2 regions of the Anaerofustis sp. NSJ-163 genome follow, and region 1 is predicted to be linked to the other one. Evidence: riboswitches for the same ligand, from Rfam matches in the RefSeq annotation. Region 1 holds a riboswitch; the other holds the start of a gene.
What was found. A riboswitch is a leader RNA that binds a small molecule or an ion and turns the genes downstream of it on or off. The one in region 1 is predicted to bind thiamine pyrophosphate.
Positions count from the first base shown of each region.

Region 2: it holds a riboswitch for thiamine pyrophosphate, as region 1 does, so the genes downstream of both, thiM (hydroxyethylthiazole kinase) here and M6G78_RS03035 (energy-coupled thiamine transporter ThiT) in region 1, are expected to answer to the same signal.

Region 1 is NZ_JAMYJV010000002.1:139,146-149,127, reverse strand. Features, by position in the region: gene M6G78_RS03075 (bifunctional (p)ppGpp synthetase/guanosine-3',5'-bis(diphosphate) 3'-pyrophosphohydrolase) at 1-375, opposite strand, end outside; gene metG (methionine--tRNA ligase) at 579-2,534, shown strand; gene M6G78_RS03065 (cyclodeaminase/cyclohydrolase family protein) at 2,540-3,178, shown strand; gene M6G78_RS03060 (bifunctional 5,10-methylenetetrahydrofolate dehydrogenase/5,10-methenyltetrahydrofolate cyclohydrolase) at 3,181-4,029, shown strand; gene M6G78_RS03055 (sigma-54-dependent Fis family transcriptional regulator) at 4,044-5,423, opposite strand; gene M6G78_RS03050 (NifU family protein) at 5,555-5,845, shown strand; gene M6G78_RS03045 (hypothetical protein) at 5,847-6,113, shown strand; gene M6G78_RS03040 (helix-hairpin-helix domain-containing protein) at 6,116-6,361, shown strand; TPP riboswitch at 6,420-6,520, shown strand; gene M6G78_RS03035 (energy-coupled thiamine transporter ThiT) at 6,590-7,216, shown strand; gene M6G78_RS03030 (helix-turn-helix domain-containing protein) at 7,335-7,778, shown strand; gene M6G78_RS03025 (DUF6440 family protein) at 7,790-7,966, opposite strand; gene M6G78_RS03020 (butyryl-CoA:acetate CoA-transferase) at 7,969-9,312, opposite strand; gene M6G78_RS03015 (ATP-binding protein) at 9,408-9,982, opposite strand, start outside.
Region 2 is NZ_JAMYJV010000001.1:75,809-85,790, reverse strand. Features, by position in the region: gene M6G78_RS00425 (LrgB family protein) at 1-435, opposite strand, end outside; gene M6G78_RS00420 (CidA/LrgA family protein) at 422-793, opposite strand; gene M6G78_RS00415 (cytochrome c biogenesis protein CcdA) at 1,023-1,712, opposite strand; gene M6G78_RS00410 (co-chaperone YbbN) at 1,714-2,208, opposite strand; gene thiD (bifunctional hydroxymethylpyrimidine kinase/phosphomethylpyrimidine kinase) at 2,379-3,158, opposite strand; gene thiE (thiamine phosphate synthase) at 3,160-3,804, opposite strand; gene thiM (hydroxyethylthiazole kinase) at 3,791-4,615, opposite strand; TPP riboswitch at 4,666-4,762, opposite strand; gene M6G78_RS00390 (GTP pyrophosphokinase family protein) at 4,811-5,500, opposite strand; gene M6G78_RS00385 (hypothetical protein) at 5,524-5,703, opposite strand; gene M6G78_RS00380 (MerR family transcriptional regulator) at 5,792-6,244, opposite strand; gene M6G78_RS00375 (alpha/beta hydrolase) at 6,346-7,338, shown strand; gene M6G78_RS00370 (flavodoxin family protein) at 7,351-7,635, shown strand; gene M6G78_RS00365 (flavodoxin family protein) at 7,667-7,918, shown strand; gene M6G78_RS00360 (aldo/keto reductase) at 7,929-8,870, shown strand; gene M6G78_RS00355 (ATP-binding cassette domain-containing protein) at 9,040-9,982, shown strand, end outside.

The DNA.
Region 1 (9,982 bases):
TGCTATAACCATTTTCCTTAGATTTTCGGCTTCTCTTTGTTCTTTTGTTATAAATTGAAGTTTGCCTATTTTTGTAACTCCGTCAACTAAATTTGCTATTGTTTGATTAAAGTTTGTTTTTATCATTTCATAACTTGCAGGAGTATCTTCTATAACATCGTGGAGAATTGCCGCACAAATGGTATCCGTATCCATGTGTAAATCCGTTAAAATAAAAGCTACTTCAAGAGGGTGAGATATATAAGGTTCCCCTGAGTATCTTGTTTGATTTTTATGTGCATCTTTTGCAAGCAAATAAGCTCTTTCTATGATTTCAAAATTTGCATCTTTTGAATATTCTCTTATACTGTTTTCAAGTTTTCTAAGAAGTTCCATAGGCATCCTCCCAACCGACTAAACATTACATGTTTAGTCCTTATTTGTATCTTTTATAATAACACAAAGTGAGCATCTGTTCAACTTTATTTAATGTAAAATAAACATGCAGATTAAATATTTATTTAGTATATAATTGATTTTAAAGGGTATATTTGGTAATATAAATTATTATAGCTTTTTATTTAAGGAGAGTGTGATAGATGAGTAAAAAACCATATTATATTTCAACAGCAATCGCCTATACATCAGGTAAACCTCATATTGGAAATACTTATGAAATTGTATTGGCGGATAGTATAGCAAGATATAAAAGAATGACTGGGTACGATGTTTATTTTCAAACAGGAACAGATGAACACGGTCAAAAAATAGAAACAAAGGCGAATGAAGCCGGAATTTCTCCAAAAGAATTTGTAGATAATGTATCAGGCGAAATTCATAGAATTTGGGATATTATGAATACAAGTTATGATAAATTTATCAGAACAACAGACCCTTATCATGAAAAGAAAGTTCAACAAATATTTAAAAAATTATATGAAAAAGGGGATATATATAAAGGCGTATATGAAGGAATGTACTGTGAACCATGCGAATCTTTCTTTACAGAAAGTCAGCTTGTTGACGGAAAATGTCCTGACTGTGGAAGAGAAGTTACTTATGAAAAAGAAGAAGCTTATTTCTTCAAATTAAGCAAATATGCTGACAGATTAATGGAATATATAGATTCACACCCTGAATTTATTCAACCTGAATCAAGAAAAAATGAAATGGTTAATAACTTCTTAAAACCTGGACTTAAAGATTTATGTGTATCAAGAACAAGTTTTAAATGGGGTATACCTGTTGATTTTGATGAAGGTCATATTGTATATGTTTGGATTGATGCTCTTTCAAACTATATTACATTCCTTGGATATGATGTTGATGGAAATCATGAAGATACATTTAAGAAATACTGGCCTGCAGATGTTCATTTAATTGGTAAAGATATTTTAAGATTCCATACAATATACTGGCCTATAATGCTTATGGCTCTTGATATCCCTCTTCCAAAACAAATTTTTGGACATCCTTGGTTACTTCTTGGTGAAGGTAAAATGAGTAAATCAAAAGGTAATGTTATTTATGCTGATGACCTTGTAGATGTATTTGGTGTTGACAGTGTAAGATATTATCTTTTAAGAGAAATGCCTTTTGCTCAAGACGGTACACTAACTTACGAACAACTTATTGACAGAGTTAACGGAGAACTTGTAAATATATTAGGTAACCTTGTAAACAGAACTTTAGCAATGAGTAAAAAATACTTTGATGGTAAAGTTACAAATCCTAATGTTAAAGAAGATGTTGATGATGATTTAATTAAACACGTTACAGATACACCAAGACTTGTTGAAGAAAAAATGAATGAATTAAAAGTTGCTGATGCAATTAATTTAATTATTGCTCTTGCAAGAAGAAGTAATAAATATATTGATGAAACAATGCCTTGGGTACTTGCTAAAGATGAAAGCAAAGCAGACAGATTAAAAACTGTTTTATATAATCTTTTAGAATCAATAAGAGTTATCGGTATTTTAATTACACCTTTCTTGCCTCAAACAGGTGAAAATATCATTAAAATGTTAAATACAAAAAATGATTCTTATGAAAGTGTGTTAAGTTTTAGTGGTTTAGAAGAAGACATAGTTTTAAATGAATCATTTGTATTATTTAACAGACTTGATCCAAAAGAAATTATGAAACAAGTTGGTAAAGAAGAAAAACAAGAAAAGAAAAAAGATAAAAAAGAAAATAAAAAAGCAAAGAAAGAAGAACAAGAAAATACAGAAATTACCATTGATGATTTTGCAAAAGTTAAGTTAAAAACGGGAAAAATAGTAAGTGCAAGAAAACATCCTAATGCTGATAAATTATTGGTATTTGAAGTAATGGTTGGAGAAGAAAAAAGACAGATTGTTTCAGGTATTGCCAAATTCTTTACCCCTGAAGAAGTTGTAGGTAAAAATGTTGTAGTAGTAGCAAACTTAAAACCTGCAAAACTTAGAGGTGAAGTTTCTGAGGGAATGTTACTTCTTGCGGAAGATAAAGACGGAAAGCTTACTTTTGTATCTCCTGAAGAAGATATTGAAAGTGGATTAGAGGTTAGATAATTTATATGGCTTATAAAGATTATACTTTACAAGATTTTGTTAATAAAACGTACAGCAAAGACCCTGCTCCCGGAGGGGGCGGGGTCTGTTCCTTATGTGGCTCTTTAGGTGTGGCATTGTCGGGAATGGTTTCTAATTTTACGACAGGAAAGAAAAAGTATGCACAGTATGAAGAGGATATTCAAAAAATAATAAAAGATGCAAAGAGACTTCAAGAACGATTTTTATCTTTAATAGATGAAGATGAAGAGAATTTTATACCTTTGTCAAAAGCATATGGTTTAAAAGCAGAAAGTGATGAAGAAAAGAAATTTAAAGATGATGAAATTTCAAGATGTTCCGTTATTGCATGTAAGGTACCAATAGAGATTATAGATATTTCCTATGAAGCAATATTACTTCATAAAGAACTTTTAACAAAAGGTTCTGTGTTGTTAATAAGTGATGTTGGAGTAGGAGTTGAATGCTTAAGAACAGCTTTAAAAGGTGCTTACTTGAATGTATTGATAAACATGAAAACAATAAAAGATTCTTCTTTTATAGAAAAAAATTTGAAAGAATGTAAAGATAAAGTTGATAATGGCATAATCTTGTGTGATGAAATATATAATAAGGTTTTGGATAGACTAAATATAGGAGAATAAATATGACAAAGAAATTACTTGGCAGTAAGGTTGTAAATGAAATTATAATAAACAGCAAAAAAGAATGTAATGAGTTAAAGGAACAAGGAATAAATCCTCAAATAGCAGTTATTAGGGTTGGAAATAATTCTAGTGATATTTCATATGAAAAAAGTATAATGAATTTCATGGAAAAAGCTGACATATCCGTAAAATCAATAGTATTAGATGAGAATATTAAGGAAGAAGAATTCATTAATATATTAAAGGAAGTAAACGAAGATGAAAGTATAAATGCAATTTTGGTATTTAGACCTCTTCCTGATCAGATTGATGAAGATAAAATAAAATATATAATTTCTCCAAGTAAAGATATTGACTGTTTCTCTCCTGTAAATATGGCAAAACTTTTTATTTCAGATACAAGTGGTTTTTATCCTTGTACACCTCTTGGAGTTATGGAAATGTTAGATTATTACAGAATAAATCCAGAAGGGAAAGAAGTTGTAATCGTAGGTAGAAGTCTTGTTGTAGGAAAACCTTTAAGTATGATGCTTTTAGACAGACATGCTACTCTTACGATTTGTCATTCAAGAACAAAAAACTTAAAAGAAGTATGTAAAAAAGCTGATATTTTAATTGTTGCTGTTGGAAGAGCAAATATGGTAGATAAAGAATATATTAAAAAAGATGCTGTTGTTATAGATGTAGGAATTAATTTTTATGATGGTAAATTGACAGGTGATGTTGATTATGAAAGTGCAAGTGAAGTTGCAGGTATGATTACTCCTGTTCCAGGCGGAGTAGGAAGTGTAACAACGGCTTGTCTTGTTAAAAATGTTTTAAAAGCATGTAAACAAAAAAACGGATAATTTATCCGTTTTTTTTATCTTGAATATTTTTTTCTTTTTCTTACAAATGTAGATGGATCCATATTTAAACTTGCCGCTGCCTGTCTTACATTTTTATATTTTTCATAAGCCTTATTTATATATGCAAGTTCAATTTGTTCTATAAGTTCTTTTAAATTGTCTGTTTTAGGAAGTTTAAAATCTTTTATAATGTCTTTATTATATTTAGGAAAGTTTAAATCTTTTGTCGTTACTACATTATCAGAAAGTATTAATCCTCTTTCTACTACATTTCTTAGTTCTCTTATGTTTCCTTTCCATTCCTGTTCTTTTAAAAATTCAAGTGCTTCCTTTGAAAATGATTTGTTAAAGCCATATTTTTTATTAAATGTATCTTTAAATAAATTTATAAGAGGTATAATATCTTCTTTTCTTTCTTTTAAAGGCGGAATATATATAGGAAAAACCATTAGTCTATAATATAAATCTTTTCTAAATAGTTTCTTTTCCACAAGTTGTTCAAGGTCTGCATTAGTTGCGGCTATTATTCTAACATTAACTTTTATGGATTTTGTTCCCCCGACTCTTTCTATTTCTCTTTCTTGAATAACTCTTAAAAGTTTCACTTGTAATGAAAGAGGAAGTTCTCCAACTTCATCTAAAAACACTGTTCCGTTATTAGCCGCCTCAAATATTCCTGCTTTTCCTTTTTTGTCTGCTCCTGTAAATGATCCTTTCTCATATCCAAAAAGTTCACTTTCCGCAAGAGATGGGGATATAGCACCACAGTTGACTTTTATAAAAGGTTCATTTTTTCTGTTACTGTTATTTAAAATATAATTTGCAAAAAGTTCTTTACCTACTCCTGTTTGTCCAATAAGCATTACCGTTGTGTCAAGGTCTGCAACTTTTTTTGCAATATTTAAAACTTGCTTTGAATTTTCATCAACACAAATAATCTTTTCATTTTCTTTAAAATCAGTTGATTCTATATTTTTATTTTCGTTTTTTAAGAAGCTGTTTTTTTCTACTTCTTTTTTTAATTTGTAAATTTCCGTTAAATCTCTTACGTTTGTTACAACCATTATTATATTACCCTTTTTGTCAAAAACAGGGGAGCTTGTTATTAGCGCTTTTTTCCCAGTTTTAAATTCTTGTTGAAGGGTTATTGGTTCTTTTTTTTGAAGAGCCAAGACCGAACCTGATATGGATATGACATTATTTTTTATAAGGTCAATCATGTTTTTACCTAAAACTTCTTCTTTTTTTAAGCCTGTAATTACCTCATAAGATTTATTTACTTTTATTGTATTTGCTTTATTATCTGTTATATAAATACCGTCAAATGAGTTTTCTATTATTGCATCAAGTCTTTCATTTGCTTCTTGGAGATTATTAAAGATATTATTTTCCATTTTACACCTCGTATATAATTGTATTTTACTATGCATGTTGCAAGAATGCAACAACCTGGTTTATTAATATAAGGAAAAAATATATTTGAAAAAAATATAATTGTTTTATATAATTTTATAGAGGTAGAGTTATGTTAAAAGATGATAAGATAATAGAAATAGAAAAAGTTTTAAATGATAAAGTTCGTCCTTATTTAAAAAATCACGGCGGTAATGTTGTTATAAAGGAATATAAAGAAGGAATACTGAAAGTAAAATTAATAGGTCAATGTGCAAACTGTGTAAGTGCAAAGACAACAAATGAAGAACTTATAAAATATAACTTATTAAAAGAAATACCAAGCATAAAAGATGTAATTCTTGTTGAGGGAGTAAATGACGAACTTCTTGATTTTGCAAAAAATTTTCTAAAAGGGAAATAAAATGAACGTATATTTAAAATACTGTGGCGGCTGCAATGAAACATATAACAGGGTTAGTGAAGTTGAAAAATTAAAAAAGGAATTCCCTGATTTATGTTTTTATTATGATGATAATCACATTTGTGATATTGCGTTTATTGTATGCGGATGTAATAATGCCTGCGTTTGTATGGATAAAATAAAAATTGAAAATAAATATATTTTAAAGGATAAGGAAGATTTTTATAAAATAAAATCTATTTTATTAAATAAATCACAAAGGAATTGATTATGGGTGAACTTAGAAAAATACCAGGTGTAGGGAAGAAAACAGAAGAAGATTTAATAATGTTAGGGTATAAAAATATTGAGTCCTTAAAAGGAGAAGATCCTGAAAAAATATATTTAAAGGAATGTGAACAAAAAGGCTGTAAAGTTGACAGGTGTCAGCTTTATGTATATAGATGTGCTGTGTATTATGCGAACGAAGGAGAAGATAGAGAGAATAAAAAGTGGTGGGATTTTAAAGATAAATAATACTAGTATTTGACATATTATGTTGTCAGTGGTAAAATATTGTGAAATCAAAATAATACAAATAAGCTAGGGGAGCCTATGGGCTGAGAGAACTATTCGTGTTTACCCTTACTACTTGATCCGGGTTATGCCGGCGTAAGGAAGCTAAATATTTTCTTAACCCCTCCTATGTTTATAAAAGGAGGTATTTTTATGTAAATTTTTGTATCATCTACACCTGACGGTTATATGCCAACAACAATAGGATATATAACTTTAGCAGTTTTACTTATTGCGGCATTGGTTATAGGTGTATATTTATCAAAATCAAATAAGAAAGAAAAACAAAAAAGTATCAGTACAAAAAAAATGGTTTTTTGTGCAATGATTATTGCTCTTGGAACAGTAGCATCAATGCTTAAAGTATATGAGTTTCCATTTGGAGGTTCCGTAACTTTATGTAGTATGTTATTTGTATGCTTGGCGGGTTATTTTTTTGGTCCTGCAACAGGTATTTTAACAGGTGCTGCATATGGTATTTTGCAACTGATTATTGAACCTTACATAGTTTTTCCTTTGCAGGTTATCGTTGATTATTTACTTGCTTTTGGGGCTCTTGGTTTATCCGGAATATTTTATAAATCAAAAAACGGTTTGTTAAAGGGATATATAGTTGGTGTTATCGGAAGATATATTTTTGCAGTCCTTTCAGGTTTTATATTTTTTGCTGAATATGCTTGGGCAGGCTGGTCGCCACTTGCTTATTCTTTGGTATATAACGGAATATATATAGGAGCTGAAGCAATTCTTACAATTATTGTAATTTCAATACCGGCTGTAAAAAAAGGATTTGAAAGAGTTAAAAATAATATTTAAGGAAGAAGTGTTTTACTTCTTCTTTTTTATTATTAAGGAGTGCTTTTTGAACTTTGTAGTATATTTATAATTTAGTTTTTAGTGTTATAATTATTTTAATATAGTTTGGAGGAATGTTATGAGTATAGGACAAAGAATAGCACGTGAAAGAAGAAATCTTAATTTGACACAAGAACAGCTTTCAGAAAAACTTGGAGTATCAAGACAAACAGTTTCAAAATGGGAGCAGGATATTATTTTAGTTGGGACAAATAAGCTTATAGAACTTTGTGATATACTTGAGGTAAGTATAGATTATTTATTAACAGGTGAAGAAAAAAATAATAAGCTTGAAGTAAAAAACGGAGAAAAAGGGCTTGAAATAGACTGGACTAAAGTTTATCCTATTTTAACTAAATATCAAGATGAAATAGATATGGATTACTATTTGTCTCATTTTGAGAATATGATAAAAGAAGCAATGAAAAAATATGATTATTCTCTTGAAGATGCTGTGCTCGTTTTAAAAGATGTGTTTTATAAAGCATTTTTAAATATTGAAAAAAAAGAAAAGGACTGTTAAACAGTCCTTTTTTATTCATCATATATTGGAGTAACTAAAGGTTTTCCGTCCTTGTTTAGTAAAGGGGTAAGTCCACTTGCTGTTCCGTCGAAATGGAATAAATAATTTACTCCTGTTTCTCTGTCAACCCAAATTTCATTACCTTTTATTGTTCCTTCACTATGAACTTTTATGAATCTTTTTTTCATTGTTATTTATTGCTTCTTCTCCAGATGTTCATTTTTTCTGCTTCTTTAATAAGTTCTTCTCTGAAGTCAGGATGAGCAACACTGATTAAAGCTTCAGCTTTTTGCCATGTAGAAAGTCCTTTTAAGTTTACTTTACCATATTCTGTTACAACATAGTGAGTATTTGCTCTTGTATCTGTAACTACTGAACCAGGGTGAAGTGTTGGTAAGATACGAGATTTTAATTCACCTTGTTTGTTTTTGAATGTAGAAGATAAGCAGATAAAGCTTTTACCTCCTTTTGATAAGTAAGCACCAAGAACGAAGTCAAGTTGTCCGCCTGCTCCAGAAATTTGTTTTGTTCCTGAAGATTCAGAGCTTACTTGTCCGAATAAGTCAATATCAACAGCATTGTTGATTGAGATGAAGTTATCATGTTCAGAGATAACTCTTACATCGTTTGTATAATCAACAGGAACTGACATACATTCTGGGTTGTCATTTAAGTAATCATATAATTTTTTTGTACCTGCTGCGAATGCATATGTTTGACGGAATCTGTTTAAGTTCTTTTTAGAACCATTGATTTTGCCTGCGTTTGCAATATCAACAAAACCGTCTACAAACATTTCTGTATGAACACCAAGGTCTTTTAAGTCTGATTCTGCGATTAAAGAACCAACTGCGTTTGGCATTCCACCGATACCAAGTTGTAAACAAGCTCCATTAGGGATTTCTTCAACGATTAGTTTTGCAACTGTTTTATCAACGTCTGTTGCAGCTCCACCGCCACCCATTTCAGCCATTGGAGGGTTGTCTCCTTCGATAATCATATCTACATTTGAGATGTGAACTGCAGATTCAAATCCTCCTAAACATCTTGGTACATTTTCGTTTACTTCAACAATAATTTTTTTTGCTGTTTCGCATACAGCCATTAAGTGTGAAGCACTTGGTCCAAAACTAAAGTATCCATGGTTATCCATTGGAGAAACTTGCATAACAGCAACATCTGCTCCTGGAGTATTTCCATCTCTATAGTATCTTGGAAGTTCTGAGTAACGAATTGGAGAATAGAATGAAAATCCTTTTGCTACAGCTTTTCTTTCAATTCCTCCCATATGCCAAGAGTTCCATGTGAAATGATCTTTTGCATCTTCCAATTTGAAGATTTCAGGTTCCCACATTAAGATACCGCCTCTTACGTTTACGTCTTTTAAGTTAGGCATTAATTTTGCTAATTCTTTGTCGAATGCAACAGGAGTTGTTGCTGTCCAACCGTAATCAATCCAATCGCCTGATTTTACTGTTTTTGCTGCTTGTTCAGCACTTACTAATTTTTGTTCATATTCTTTTTTATAATCCATATTAGTATCCTCTCGTTTATTTGAATTATTTATATTTTATCATTAATAACTATTAAGGGTCAATAGCTTAAAGTTTTAAATCAGTAAAAAATTACTTATTTTTTTCTCATTTTATTTCTTATTCTTATATCTGAACTGATAAAATGTAAATATTTAAAATTACTTACTATCCTTGAATATATTCTTGATTTGTATTTATCGCTTATTTCATTGAGATTAAGATTTGTTGTTATTATCATTTTTTTATTGTAAGTGATTCTATAATCAATTAATTTTAATATTTCATTGTTAACATATTCACTTTGGGTTTCTATTCCAAGGTCATCAAGAATTAATAAATCTGCATTTAATATATTTTGTTTATGTTCTTCTAAAGATGGATTAGAGAAATTTTTTATTGCATCTTCAAATTCTCTTGCAGTTAAACAAACAACACTATATCCTTTTTTTAATAAAACCTTTCCTGTTGCAGCTGCAAGAAAAGTCTTTCCACTTCCAACTTTACCTGACATTAGTAAACCTATGTTATTATTACTGTCATTAAATTCATTTATAAACCTTAAAGATTGTTGTTTATTTTTTAAAATATTTTCCCTTGGTGATATTTCTCCTTTTTTTGATTCATTAGTAAATAGATTTTCATTAAATTCTTCAAAGCTTCCCTTTCTAA
Region 2 (9,982 bases), on a different contig from region 1:
TCCTCCGAATTGTTCACTTACAGTCATTCCTATTGCCGTAGTAATTGACTTTGGAAGAAGAGTAACATATTGCTCATGAGTCAAAGCAAATAAGTATGAAAACAATAAAATACTTCCAAGACTTGAGAGTACTCCTGCAGTTATCCCTATTATAATTGCTTCAAAATTGTGTTTAAGTGTTTCAAATTCTTCGTATAAAGGTATTGCAAGACATATTGTCGCAGGGGTTAGGAAGTAGCTTATATATTTTGCGCCCTCATAATAAACATCATAGTCAATTTTAAAAACACTTAATATAATACTTACAAAAATAATGCCAATAAGTATAGGATTAAAAACATTTAACTTTGTTTTTTTTCTTATTATATCCCCTAAAAAATACCCAAGTATTGTTATTAAAACCGCAAAATAAAGAGAATTTTTAATTATTTCCATTATTCACATTCTCCTTATCTTTATTTATTACAAATTGTGAAACATGCGCCGTTACAACCATAACAATAATTGTAGTTACAAAAACGATTATTGTCATAGGAAACAAAAATTCCTTTAAAACCGTAAATAACGTAACTATTTCTACTCCTATAGGAACGAACATTATAGGCATTGTATCCAGTAAAAAACCGCCAACGTCTTTTATATAACTTAATTTAAGTATATTTGATTTTAGAAGTATCAGCATTATTACAAGACCGTATATACTGCTTGGAATCGGAAGCGGTATTATATAATTTAACAGCTCACTTACAAAAGTTATTAAACAAATGATTAAAAATTGATAAAAATATTTCATATTATGCCTTTCTAAAATGTATTTTGAAAATTAATTATATATTAAATATGAAAATTTTTAAAGTTTTTTACATTCCAAAACAAAACTTTTAATATTTTTTTTGCTGTCTTTAATCTTATATAATTTGCCTTTCTATTATATAAAATTTAACTTAATTATTGTTAAAAAGCATAAAGTATTTACTTTAATTTTACAAATATTTTAAATAAAAAAGACACATAACGTGTCTTTAAAAGCCTAAATAAAACATATAGAAAGCTATGAGAAGCATTAAAATTGAAAGTAGGATTTTTACTACAAACTGTACTTTTGCATATTTTTCACTTTTGTTCAAATTTTTTGTAAATCCAATGCCGGTACCTACAAGAACTGTTAATATACCGTGTCCCACAGAATAACAAAATAACATTATTATTCCCATTAATAAACTTCCCTTTGATGCAACAAAACTTAAAATAACAACCAAAGCGGGAGTTGAACAGGGAGAAGAAAAAACACCTGCAAGTATACCGCATATAAATGCTCCTATATATCCCGTTTTACCGTTTTTTGCAACCAAGTTTGTTGAGGGTATAAAATTATAAAGTTCCAATGTTTGAAGAGCCATTAAAACCATTATTATTCCAAGAAAAATATAAAACCATTTACCTGAAAGAGAAAGTATGTTTCCTATCAGTGCTGAAACTACACCAAAAAGCGTAAATGTAAGTGCTGTTCCAAGAGCAAATACAACGCTTAATAAAAATAGGTTTTTCGTTTCTTTTTTGCTGTTTAACCCTACATAACCTACTATCAAAGGTATTGAGGATAAGGAACATGGAGTAAATGAAACCAATATTCCTGCCAAAAAAGCAAATAATGGAGCAAAAGCAGAGCTTGAAGCTATTATGTTTGATAAACTTTCTATTAGTTGATTCATATTATTCTACTCCCAAATCTTTAAATATTGCTCTGAATTCTTCTTCGCTTAATATTCCCTCTCTTGCGGTAAATAAATGTTCATTAGTATCTTTAGATGTATACTTTACAAGCTCTACTGTTGGAGTTTGTGTTGGTGAATAAGGTTTGCCGTTTTTATCAAAGAAGAAAATAGTCGGTGTAACTCTTATTGGAAAATCTTCTATACCGCTGACATTAGCATCTATATTAATTGTTTTAATGATAATTTTTCCTTGATACTCTTTTGCAAGATTATGTATTGTAGGTTCCATTTCTCTGCATGGAGGACATGTTGAACTTGAAAAATTTAGAATGATTGGAAGATTTTGTTTTTTAAGTTCATCCATATTAAGACTTGTTATATTTATGTTATCATCTACCTTTTTGCTTTCTTCAATATTTTTAAATATATATATTCCACCGATTACTAAAACAATTAAAATCGGGACTATTACTCTTAAGACTTTTTTATTCATATTCCATCTCCTTTCATTTAGTTTATATAGTTTATCATATAATTTGTATTTTGTTAACCATAACAAACAACTTTTTTAGAATTATTTTAATTTACATTATTTCCTCCACATAAATTATATGCTTAAAATAATAAAAAACCTGCAAATATAAATATTTACAGGTTTCTATTTTATAAATTATACATATGATTTAAAGGTCCACTTCCCCTTCCAAGATCTAACCCTGCCTTTAGGGCTCCTGTTATATAATTTTTTGCATTTTTAATGCTTTCTTCTTTAGAATAGCCCATTGCAAGATTACAAGCAATTGCAGAAGAAAGAGTACAGCCTGTTCCGTGAGTATTATTAGTATCTACTCTATCTCCCTTAAACCAGAAAATTTCTCCATTATCATATAAAAGATCATTTGCGTTTTTATCATAATGACCGCCTTTTATAAGAATTGCACTGTCAATGTTTTTAGATATTTCTTTTGCTGCATTAATCATGTCTTCATCACTTTTTATACTCATACCCGATAAAACTTCAGCTTCGGGAATATTAGGAGTGATTATTGTTCCAAGTGGAAGAAGTCTGTTTATTAAAGTATCTTTTGCTTCATCACTTATAAGCTTACTTCCGCTTGTTGCAACCATTACAGGATCAACAACAATATTTTCTGCTTTATACTCAATTAGTTTATCTGCTATGGCATTGATTATATCGCTGTTTGAAACCATACCAATTTTTACCGCATCAGGTCTTATATCAGTAAAAATGCAATCAATTTGATTTTTTACAAAGTCTGCATCTGCATCTAAAACACCGTAAACTCCTGTTGTGTTTTGTGCTGTTAGAGCCGTTATTGCACTCATCGCATAAAGTTTATGAGCTGTTATTGTTTTTATATCGGCTTGTATTCCGGCTCCTCCGCTTGAATCAGAACCAGCTATTGTTAAAACCTTTTTCATATTATTCTCCTTTTACCATTTCTTTAGATAGACTTAAAAGTTCTTTTGTATCTTCAGTTATATTTTTGCTTGCAAAGATTGCAGATACAACTGCAACTCCGTCAACATGACTTCCTTTTAATTTTAAAATATTATCTTTACTTATTCCCCCTATTGCAACAACGGGAATATTTACACTGTCGCATATTTCTTTTAGTGTTTCAAAAGATACATCATCGGCATCTAACTTTGTTGAAGTTGAAAATACTGCTCCGACTCCAAGATAGTCAGCTCCCATTTTTTCTGCTTCTATAGCCTCTTCGAGAGTATGAGCAGAAACGCCTAGGATTTTATCTTTTCCTATTTTACTTCTAACGTCCGTAGCTTTCATGTCGCTTTGACCTACATGTACTCCGTCTGCATCACATTTTATTGCAACCTCTACGTTATCATTGATTACAAAAGGAATATTATACTCTTTTACCATATCTTTTATTTCTAATGCTTCTTTTAAGAATTCTTCATCACTTAATTCTTTTTCTCTAAGCTGTAAAAAAGTTATTCCTCCCTCTAAAGCTTCTTTGATTTGCCCCTTTAATCCTTTTTCTTCACTCCACATTCTGTCCGTTACGGCATATAAAAGCATATCTTTTTTATCTGTGTTCATATTTTGCCCCCTTATCAAGTTCTTCACCTGACATATTGTAAATAGCATCAATTAAATAATTTCTAAATGATGAGTTACCGGCTTTTGTTTCAACCATTTTTTCATATGCTTTTTCCCCTGCATATCCCATTAAACATACGCTTGCAAGGCAGGCTTTTAACATATTGTCTGTATTTGCACATATATAAGCACAAGTCATAGCTGAAAGCATACAGCCTGTTCCTGTTATTGAAGACATTACAGCATGTCCGTTTTTTATTATATAAGCATCTTTATCATTAGTTACAATATCAATTTCTCCCGTAACTATTATTACAGCACCTGTTTGTTTTGAAAATTCTTTTAAAGATTTTATTACATCGTCTATATTTTCTTCAGTTACTTTATCAGCTATATCGGCATCAACCCCTTTTGTTGTACCGCTTCCTGCCATAAGAGTTTTAATTTCGGAAATATTACCTTTTATTACAGAAAATTTAACGTTATTCAAAAGTTCATTTGCTGTATTTGTTCTAAGAGTTGAAGCACCTGCTCCTACAGGGTCAAGAATAACAGGATGAGAAAGTTCATTTGCTTTTTTTCCTGCAAGTAACATTGAAGGAATTGTATTTTTATTTAAAGTTCCTATGTTTATATTTAAACCGCTGCAAATACTTGTTATTTCTTCTACTTCTCCTTCATCATCCGCCATTATCGGAGAACCTCCACAAGCAAGCAGTATATTTGCACAGTCATTTACAGTTACGTAGTTTGTAATGTTATGTACAAGTGGTGTATTGTTTTTTACGTTTTCCAAAATTTCTTTTAACATTTCATTCCTCCTAATATAAAAAAACGAGAAACCAATTAGGATTCTCGTTAAAATTTACTTATTATTTCTTCCTACGTTGGCATTATCCAAATCAGGTTTAAGGGTCGAATAAATTCCTCTCAGCAAAAAGCTCCCCTGTATATTTTATTTATAAAACTATGCTACCACAAGATAAAATATATGTCAACAAAAGCATTATGCTTCGCTTTCCAAATGAATTTTATCTCTTATTTCTTGCATTTTTATATCTGTATAAGAAATAAGGGTTGCACATTCTTTTAATTCATTTATAATTTTTTCTTCTTCTTCTATATTTTTTTTGTATTTAAGCTGATGTTCCAAACTTGCCCAAAAGTCCATTGCTATTGTTCTAATTTGAATTTCAACTCTTAAATTTTGTTTTTTATCAGAAAAGAACACTGGTATTTCCACAATCATATGATAAGATCTATATCCGTTTTCCTTAGGGTTGTTAATATAATCCTTTACGGCTATGACAGTAATATCATCTTGTTTTGCAATCATTTTTGCAAGTGCATATATATCATCAATAAAAGAACAAACTATTCTTATTCCCGCAATATCATTTAGGTGTTCCATAGCCGATTCTACGGATACTTCATATCCTTCTTTTTTTAATTTTGCGGCTATACTTTCAGGTTTTTTGATTCTTGACTTGATAAACTCTATTGGACTGTTAGCTCTTTTAAGTGCAAGTTCATCATTTAAAACTTCAAGTTTAGTTTTAACTTCTCTTATTGCACAGCCATACATCATAATTGCTTCTTTAAATTCTTTAGTTTGTTCTATAAAATATTTTTTTGTATCTGCAGGAACGTTAACAGTGCTTATAAACGTCCTGTTCAGGTCTTTTTCCATGTTCATTGTAATCTTTTAATATATGATATTTATTTCCATTTATGTCCGCAGTCAAGGCATATGTAATCAGGTCTTGTTTTTTCATCTTCAAAACATCCGCCATAAAATCCTTCATCTTTCCCCATTGCTTCACAAGCTTCAAAATACATAAGACCGTATATCATTTCTTCAATATGTTTGCTTTTACACTTTGGACATATCTTTTCCATATATTATTCTCCTTACATTTTAATATTGTATCATAAATCGACAATATTACATAGAACATTAATTGATTATTAATGTTAATTTAATATTTTATAAATGGGCTTGTATGAAAAAATTTTTTATCCTCTCTGGAATATTTTTAGGTATATTATCCATAGATATGTTTTTTAACCTATCTTCATTTCCATCTTTTAAAGCCTGTTCATAATACCAACATTTATATTCAATCATTGAAAGAACCTTTTTTAATTCATTCATTTCTTTTATTATATTCTCTCTTTGTTTATAAAACATCTCTTTTCTTTTTTCTAATGTTTCATTTCCAAGAGAACACCAATACATAAACTCTTTAATATCTTTTATTTTCATTCCGGATTTTTTTAAACACTCTATAAGTCTTATAGCTTCTAAGTCAACATCATCAAAGTTTCTTTTCCCTGATTTATCCCTTTTTAAATTTATAAACAAACCTTCTTTATCATAAAATCTTAAAGTATGGATAGAAATATTAAATAATTTTGAAACCTCTCCTATTGTATACATAATAAAACTCCTATTTTTTTATTTTTTTCCTTGACATAGAGTTCACTCAAGGTACTACAATTATAACATAAAGAAAAATAATATAAAAGGAGATATATAAAATGGTAGAAGAAAAATTAAATTTAACAGATAAATGGGATAAAGTTTTTGAAAAAAGCGACAAGGTTGAACATTCTAAGGTAACTTTTCACAACCGTTTTGGAATAACATTGGCAGCAGATTTATATAAGCCTAAAGATAAAGAAGGTAAACTTCCTGCAATTTCCGTTTGTGGACCTTTTGGGGCAGTAAAGGAACAATCAAGCGGACTTTATGCTCAAATAATGGCTGAAAGAGGATTTTTAACAATAGCTTTTGACCCATCATTTACAGGTGAAAGTGGTGGAAACGTAAGATATATGGCATCGGGAGATATAAACACTGAAGATTTTCAAGCAAGCATAGATTATTTATCTACAAGAGATGATGTTGACAGCGAAAAAATAGGTATTATCGGAATTTGTGGCTGGGGTGGAATGGCTCTTAATACTGCAGCAATTGACACAAGAATAAAAGCAACTGTTTCATCTACTATGTATGATATGTCTAGAGTTGCGGCAAAGGGATATTTTGATGGAGCTGACAGCGAAGAAGAAAGATATAAAATGCGTGTAGCACTTAACACACAAAGAACACAAGATTATAAAAATGGAAGTTATAAACTAGGTGGTGGAGTTGTAGATCCCCTACCGGCAGATGCTCCTTTCTTTGTTAAAGATTATTATGATTATTATAAAACACAAAGAGGGTATCATGAAAGAAGCTTAAATTCAAATGGCGGATGGAATGTAATTGGAACTATGTCTTTAATGAATCAACCTCTTTTAAAATATACAAATGAAATAAGAAGTGCCGTATTAGTAATACACGGAGAAAAAGCACATTCATGTTATTTCAGCAAAGACGCATATAAAGACATGATAAAGGATAATAAATACATAGATAATAAAGAGTTAATGATTATACCTGGTGCAGTACACACAGATTTATATGACAGAACAGATATTATTCCATTTGATAAAATTGAAGAATTTTTTAATATGTATTTAAAATAAAGGAAGTAATTTATGAATGTTTTAGCTATAAGTGCAAGTGCAAGAAAAGATGGAAATACTAAAATAATGCTTGAAACGGTGTTAAATCAGATAAATAAAAAAGGTATAGAAACAAATCTTATTGAACTGTCAGGAGAAATAATTAACCCCTGCAAAGCTTGTTTTACATGTGATGGAAAAGAAAAGTGTTCTTTTAATGGTGATAAATTTAATGAAGTATTTGAACTTATGAAAAAAGCAGACGGAATTATTTTAGGCTCTCCTGTTTACAGCGCAAATATTTCTTCAATAGTGTAGGCTATTTGAAAGAGCAAGTGTCGTTTTAGATATGAATCCCGGTTTGTTTAAACATAAACTATCTGCAGGTCTAAGTGTAGGAAGAAGGGGTGGGCTTTTAAATACAATAGATACATTAAATCATTTTTTCTTAAATCATGAGATGATTGTTGTCGGGTCAACTTACTGGAATATTGGTTTTGGGGAAATGCCTAAAGATGTAAATAGTGATAAAGAGGCCCTTGAAAATATGATTAATTTAGGAGAAAATTTTTCTTATATATTAAAAAAATTAAATAAGTAAGGGCAATAAAATGAAAAAGAATAAAAAAATAAAATATATTATTTCTTTTGTATTAATAATTATATTTTTAATAGGAATTATATTTTATTTTACAAACAAAAATAAGGATTATGTAAGTATGAATAATTTTAATAACTCTAATTTTAATTTTTCAACCAAAACGGTTATGTTAAACAGCGGCTACGAAATGCCACTAAATGGAATAGGAACCTATTCCCTAACCGGCGATACGGCTTATAAGTCAGTAAGCAGTGCACTTAAAAGTGGAGTAAGGCTTATTGATACAGCTTATATGTATCATAATGAAGAAGAAATTGGAAGAGCAATAAGAGATTCAAAAATTCCAAGAGAAGAAATATTTGTTATTACAAAGATATACCCTACCCAGTTTTCTTCTCCTAAAGAAGCAATAGATATGGCTTTGGAAAAACTTGATATTGGATATATAGATATGATGCTTTTGCATCATCCCGGAGAAAATGATGTTAATGCTTATAAGGAAATGGAAAAATACGTTAAAGAAGGTAAAATACATTCAATAGGATTATCAAACTGGTATGTTGAAGAACTTGAAGAATTTTTACCTCAAGTAGATATAACACCTGCTTTAGTTCAAAATGAAATACATCCTTATTATCAAGAAAATGATGTTATTCCATATATTCAAGATAAGGGAATTGTAGTTCAGGGATGGTATCCATTTGGAGGAAGAGGACATACAAGTGAGCTTTTAAATGATGAAACAATTGTAGAAATTGCAAATAATCATAATGTTTCAGCTGCACAAGTTATATTAAGATGGAATTTACAAAAAGGTGTTATTGTTATTCCAGGCTCCAGTAATCCTGAACATATAAAAGAAAATACGCAAATTTACCATTTTGAACTTACCAATGAAGAGATGGAAAAAATAAACAGTTTAGACAGAAATGAAAAACACGACTGGTATTAAAAGACCGATTAATCGGTCTTTTTTTATTTTTATGAATAATTTAAAATAAAAAATATTACATTAAAACTATATAAAGTTAAATACAAATATGTTAAAATTACATCATATATCAAAATGCTAAAACAGATTAAGAAATTACGGCATATTATAAAATTTTGGAGGTTTAGTTGTGCTTCAAATAAAAAATATAAGCAAACAATATAAAACCGGAAGTTTAGTTCAAAAAGCATTAGATGACGTAAGTTTGAATTTAAGAGACAACGAATTTGTTGCTATTTTAGGTCCGAGCGGTTCCGGTAAAACAACACTTTTGAATATTATCGGAGGGCTGGATAGATATGACAGCGGAGATTTGATAATCAATGAAGTATCAACAAAGGAATACAAAGACAGAGATTGGGATTCTTATCGTAATCATACAATAGGATTTGTATTTCAAAGTTATAATTTAATACCACATCAAACAATACTCTCAAACGTTGAACTTGCTCTTACCATTTCAGGTATAGACAAATCAGAAAGAAAAGAAAGAGCAATAAATGCCCTTGAACAAGTAGGTTTAAAAGAGCAAATGCACAAAAAGCCAAATCAGTTATCAGGCGGACAGATGCAAAGAGTAGCAATAGCAAGGGCTCTTGTAAATAACCCTGATATTGTTCTTGCAGATGAACCTACGGGAGCTCTTGACAGTGAAACAAGCATACAAGTTATGGATCTTTTAAAAGAAGTTGCAAAAGACCGTTTGGTTGTAATGGTAACCCATAACCCGGAACTTGCTGAAAGATATGCAACCCGTATTGTAAATTTACGAGACGGAAAAATACGCTCAGATTCAGACCCTTTTGAAATTAATGAAGAAAACCAGGTTGAATCGGTTTATAAAAAATTCGGGAAAACGGCAATGTCTTTTTTAACTTCTCTTTCTTTAAGTTTTAACAACTTAAAGACAAAGAAAGGAAGAACTATTCTTACATCATTTGCTGGTTCAATTGGTATAATTGGGATTGCATTGATACTTTCATTGTCAAACGGTGTAAACTCCTATATTAAATCAATAGAAGAAGATACATTATCCGAATACCCTTTACAAATACAAAGTTCGGGTTTTGATT